One region of the Clostridium sp. JS66 genome, then DNA from elsewhere that is predicted to be linked to it. Evidence: a T-box and tRNA genes for the amino acid it is inferred to sense, from the RefSeq annotation. Region 1 holds a T-box; the other holds one or more tRNA genes.
What was found. The T-box of region 1 lies ahead of alaS (alanine--tRNA ligase). A T-box ahead of a tRNA ligase gene usually reads a tRNA of that ligase, here a tRNA-Ala.
Positions count from the first base shown of each region.

Region 2: it has a tRNA-Ala gene. The T-box ahead of alaS (alanine--tRNA ligase) is inferred to sense a tRNA for this amino acid. The anticodon was not compared.

Region 1 covers NZ_CP131467.1:5,036,812-5,039,964, forward strand. The annotation lists gene alaS (alanine--tRNA ligase) at 1-1,744, opposite strand, end outside; T-box leader at 1,797-2,032, opposite strand; gene Q6H37_RS23250 (AI-2E family transporter) at 2,130-3,152, opposite strand; gene Q6H37_RS23255 (PRC-barrel domain-containing protein) at 3,139-3,153, opposite strand, start outside.
Region 2 covers NZ_CP131467.1:6,173,401-6,176,553, forward strand. The annotation lists rRNA gene Q6H37_RS28680 (16S ribosomal RNA) at 1-500, opposite strand, end outside; tRNA gene Q6H37_RS28685 (tRNA-Ala) at 1,274-1,349, opposite strand; tRNA gene Q6H37_RS28690 (tRNA-Ile) at 1,353-1,429, opposite strand; rRNA gene rrf (5S ribosomal RNA) at 1,433-1,549, opposite strand; rRNA gene Q6H37_RS28700 (23S ribosomal RNA) at 1,655-3,153, opposite strand, start outside.

The DNA.
Region 1 (3,153 bases):
CTCCTAGAACTTTTCTCAATGCTTCATTTAATAAATGTGTTGCAGTATGATTTCTTCTTATATTATTTCTTCTAGCTTCATTTACATTTAAAGTTACTTGATGATCTACACCTATAGTTCCACTCAATACCTTTACAAAATGAAGTATTTTTCCTGCTACATTTTTCTTGCAGTCCACAACCTCTGCCTTAAATGAATCTGTAGATATTATACCGTGGTCACCTATTTGACCTCCCATTTCTGCATAAAAAGGAGTATTTTCTGTGACTATTACACCCTTATCTCCTTCTACCATAGTTGAAACAAATTCTTCATTTTTAATTAAAATTTTAACCTTTGAAGTAGTGTGCAAAGTATCATATCCATTAAATTTTGTTTCTATTTCTAAAGGTATTTTATTTAATATAGTATCTTCTGCTCCCATATAGTTGGTCTCTTCTCTTGCAGCTCTAGCTCTTTCTCTTTGATTTTGCATTTCTTTATTAAAGCCTTCTAAATCCACTTTCATATCTTTTTCTTCAAGTATTTCTTCAGTAAGCTCTATTGGAAATCCATAAGTGTCATATAACTTAAATGCTTTTTCTCCTGATAAAATAGTTTCATTATTAATTTTTAAATTTTCTATAAATTCATTTAAAATTTGCATTCCACTATCTATAGTTTCATCAAATCTTTCTTCTTCTAGTTTTATAACCTTTTTAATATAATCTCTTTTTTCTGCAAGTTCAGCATAGTTTCCACAAGAATTATCTATAACTATATCTGTTAGTTTATATAAAAATGCATTATTTATTCCTAAAGATTTTCCATGCTTAGCAGCTCTTCTAAGCAATCTTCTAAGAACATATCCCCTGCCTTCATTTGAAGGCAATATTCCATCACTAATCATAAAACTAACACTTCTAACATGGTCTGTTATTACTCTCATGGATATATCGCTTTTTTCATCTTTTCCATATTCAATTTTTGATACTTTACTAACTTCATCTAATATGGCTCTTATAGTATCAACTTCAAAAATGCTATTTGTTCCCTGCATAATTGTAGCTATTCTTTCAAGTCCCATACCTGTGTCTATATTAGGATTTTTTAGCTTATTGTAATTTCCATCTTCATCTTTGTCAAACTGTGTAAATACAAGATTCCAGAATTCAACTACTCTATCTTCATCTGCTGCTTTCAAAAATTCTTCTACTGTATTTATTTTTTCATTTCCTCTATCAAAATGAATTTCAGAACAAGGTCCACAAGGTCCTACCCCATGCTCCCAAAAATTATCATCTTTTCCCAATCTAAATATTCTTGATGGATCTACATCTGTCTTTTTAACCCATATATCATTAGCTTCATCATCATCTAAATAAATAGTTACATATAATTTATCTTTAGGAAGCTTTAATACCTCTGTAGTAAATTCCCACGCCCATGGAATAGCTTCTTCCTTAAAATAATCACCAAAAGAGAAATTACCTAACATTTCAAAAAACGTACCATGCCTTGATGTTTTACCCACATTTTCAATATCACCTGTTCTTATACACTTCTGACAAGTTGTAACTCTTGTCTTAGGAGGCACTTGCAGCCCTGTAAAATATGGCTTTAAAGGTGCCATTCCTGCATTTATAAGCAATAAGCTTTTATCATTTTTAGGAACAAGTGAAAAGCTCGGTAATCTCAAATGTTCTTTACTTTCAAAGAATTTTAAATACATTTCTCTAAGTTCATTTAAACCTATCTTTTTCATAAATTATCTCTCCTTTATTCTTAATGTTTTGTAACAAAAAAACTTCCATCCCAAAAGGGACGAAAGCTGTTTCCGTGGTACCACCCTAATTACACAGCTAAAACGTTTTAATTTACAAATACATAAAAATTAAAACTTGAGTTCAGTAATCACTTCTTAAAATAAAGCTGTGTCTCTTTAAAGCTTATGACTCCTGGACTGCTTCAATATATCCTACAAGAAGTTTTCACCTTCCACTTCTTCTCTTTATGTAGAAATATAAATACTCCTTCCAATCATTGCCTTCATATCTAATTATGATACAAATTATAATTAAAAATAATTCATATGTCAACAGTATCAGCTAATAAATCGCAAAATTTACATAAATCGGAATTGAACTTATTTAAAATAAGTAGTAATTCAAGTCTTCATAAATTACCTTTATCATAACTCCTACTGGAATAGCAAGTATCATTCCTAGAAAACCGGCAATCTTTCCACCTACTACAAGTAATATTATAACCATAAGTGGATGCATGTTTACACTATCCCCCGTAATTTTAGGTGATAATATATTACCCTCTATTTGTTGTAATAAATATAACCATATCAATACCCACATAGCTTTTTGTGGCGATTTAATCAGTGCTATAAAAATTGCAGGCACAGCTCCAAAAACTGGTCCAAAATAGGGTATTATATTAAAAAAAGCATTTAGTATGGATAAAATTATAGGAAAATCTACATGTAGAAATATTAAAATTGCAAAAGTTACAATTCCAATAAATGCACATAAAAGCAGCTGACTAACTATATATCTACCTAATATTTTATCTATGTCCTTGCTTATTTTTTTTACCATATTTCTACTCTTAATTGGAAAAAAATTTAATAATTTATTTGCTATATTGTCTCCATCTGCTAAAAAATAATAAGATATTATAGGTATAACCGCAATAGACACTATATTTTGACCTATATTTAAAGCTGAATCAAATATTTTTGAAAACAAACTAATTAATTGATTATTCATCTTTATAGATACATTATTTATTACTGCATAAATGGTTTTATTATTACTTATAGGCTTTAACTTTGAATATAAATTATCTATAATTTTTTGTATTTTATCTATTGTATAACTTATATTTAAACTTTCCTTAAAAGCAGATGGTACGATTAGCAAAAAAATTGTCATTGTAATTAATATTAAAACGCATATGAGACTTACTGCTGCAAATTTTTTTCTTATTCCATTTTGCTCCATATACTTATTCATTGGTCTTAAAGTATAAGCAATTATAAAAGAAATAAACAGTAAATATATCGCTTCTCTAATAGCAGAACTTCTTAAACCTAGAAGTATTATTAAAAATACAATTATAATAGTTAATATGTACTTATATATTCTTTTAACTTTTTTCATT
Region 2 (3,153 bases), 1.1 Mb from region 1:
GCGGCTGCTGGCACGTAGTTAGCCGTGGCTTCCTCCTTGGGTACCGTCATTATCGTCCCCAAAGACAGAGCTTTACAACCCGAAGGCCTTCATCACTCACGCGGCGTTGCTGCATCAGGCTTTCGCCCATTGTGCAATATTCCCCACTGCTGCCTCCCGTAGGAGTCTGGACCGTGTCTCAGTTCCAATGTGGCCGATCACCCTCTCAGGTCGGCTACGCATCGTGGCCTTGGTGAGCCGTTACCTCACCAACTAGCTAATGCGCCGCGGGCCCATCTCAAAGCGGATTACTCCTTTAATTAGTAATTCATGTGAAAAACTAATGTTATGCGGTATTAATCTCCCTTTCGGAAGGCTATCCCCCACTTTGAGGCAGGTTGCCCACGTGTTACTCACCCGTCCGCCGCTAATCCATCCCCGAAGGGATTTCATCGCTCGACTTGCATGTGTTAAGCACGCCGCCAGCGTTCGTCCTGAGCCAGGATCAAACTCTCAATTTAAAAGCTTAATCTGTACTCAAATTATTGACGTTAAACTTATTAGTTTAACTAATACTGGCTTATTTAAAATAAGATTTATATCTTACTTTCACTCTGTTTAATTTTCAAGGATCTTGCCGCATCTCAGCGACTTTTATATCTTATCATGTTTGCTTAACCCTGTCAAGAACTTTTTGAAATTCTTTTTTGCTAAGCTTGCTGCATCACACAGCTTTAACATAATACCATGTTACTTAAGATTTTGTCAATACTTTTTTAATATCTTTTTTTATTAAAAAACAGAAGATTTTTTAGAAAATTAAAATTTAAGCTATTCACTTACACTTAATTTTCTTAAGTATTTACTATTACCTCAAGCGACATGTGTTATTGTATCACAAATTTACTGTAGAATATAATCTAAACTACTCGTTAATTGTAATTAAATTATATTTCATATGTTTTTTTAAGTTTTACTCACTTTTAATTATACGGACACACCTGGGACTGTAGTTTTACCTTTATCTTTTCTTGAACTATCATACATACAAAATTTTAATTTAATATAATAAGCATAATGTGAAGAAAGATTCGTAAGTTAAGAACTAATTAAGAAAAAGGATAAAATACGCATTTAAAAATCCTGAAGACATTTAAATATGTATTTTAAATTAGAATATTATATATTCTAAAGTATTTCTTTCTTGTACTTTCACCTTGGTCAATAAAAGTTGATAATTATATATTTATATCAAAAAACATAAAAAAAGAAGCAACATTTATTGCTTCTTTTATGGTGGAGATAAAGAGACTCGAACTCTTGACCCTCTGCGTGCAAGGCAGATGCTCTCCCAACTGAGCTATACCCCCATATGGTGGACCTTCAGGGACTCGAACCCCGGACCTACCGGTTATGAGCCGGTTGCTCTAACCAACTGAGCTAAAGATCCATTACCTGGCAACGACCTACTCTTCCACAGAGCCTCCCCTGCAGTACCATCGGCACTATAAAGCTTAACCATCGTGTTCGGAATGGGAACGGGTGTTACCTTTATGTCATAATTACCAGATTTATTAATCATTACAGTTTAATATTGTACATGATATTTTTAAAAATGTCAATACTTTTTTAAACATTTTTAAATTATCATCTCAAAATTGCATAGTGAATTTATTTGGTCAAGCCCTCGACCTATTAGTATCAGTCAGCTGAACATGTTACCATGCTTACACCTCTGACCTATCAACCTTGTGTTCTTCAAGGGGTCTTACTAGCTTACGCTATGGGAAATCTAATCTTGAGGTGGGTTTCACGCTTAGATGCTTTCAGCGTTTATCCCGTCCCGACATAGCTACCCAGCCATGCTCCTGGCGGAACAACTGGTACACCAGAGGTCAGTCCATCCCGGTCCTCTCGTACTAAGGACAGCTCCTCTCAAATTTCCTACGCCCGCGACGGATAGGGACCGAACTGTCTCACGACGTTCTGAACCCAGCTCGCGTGCCGCTTTAATGGGCGAACAGCCCAACCCTTGGGACCTACTTCAGCCCCAGGATGCGACGAGCCGACATCGAGGTGCCAAACCTCCCCGTCGATGTGGACTCTTGGGGGAGATCAGCCTGTTATCCCCGAGGTAGCTTTTATCCGTTGAGCGATGGCCCTCCCACGAGGAACCACCGGATCACTAAGCCCGACTTTCGTCCCTGCTCCACCTGTATGTGTCGCAGTCAGGCTCCCTTCTGCCTTTGCACTCTTCGAACGATTTCCAACCGTTCTGAGGGAACCTTTGGGCGCCTCCGTTACTTTTTTGGAGGCGACCGCCCCAGTCAAACTGCCCACCTAACAATGTCCCGTGACCAGTTTCATGGCCGCCGGTTAGAATCCCAATACTGTCAGGGTGGTATCCCAAGGATGACTCCACAGAAGCTGACGCCCCTGTTTCGCAGTCTCCCACCTATCCTGTACAGACAATATCGAAACTCAATGCTAAGCTGCAGTAAAGCTCTACGGGGTCTTTCCGTCCAATCGCGGGTAGCAAGCATCTTCACTTGCACTACAATTTCGCCGGATTTGTTGTCGAGACAGTGCCCAAGTCATTACGCCATTCGTGCGGGTCGGAACTTACCCGACAAGGAATTTCGCTACCTTAGGACCGTTATAGTTACGGCCGCCGTTTACTGGGGCTTAAGTTCATACCTTCGCTTGCGCTAAGTATTCCCCTTAACCTTCCAGCACCGGGCAGGCGTCAGCCCCTATACTTCAGCTTTCGCTTTAGCAGAGACCTGTGTTTTTGCTAAACAGTTGCTTGGGCCTATTCTCTGCGACCTACTTTCATAGGCACCCCTTCTCCCGAAGTTACGGGGTCAATTTGCCGAGTTCCTTGACAACAATTCTTCCGATGGTCTTAGGATTCTCTCCTCACCTACCTGTGTCGGTTTGCGGTACGGGCACCAACATCCTCCATAGAGACTTTTCTTGGCAGCGTGGAATCAGATACTTCGCGGCATAAAGCCACTCCCCATCACACCTCAACATTAACCAGACGGATTTGCCTGTCTGATCTGTCTAAGTGCTTAGACACACATCCAATAGTGTGCACATCCTATCCTCCTGCGTCATCCCATTTGTAATAACGTCAGTTGGCGGTATCGGAATATCAACCGATTGTCCATC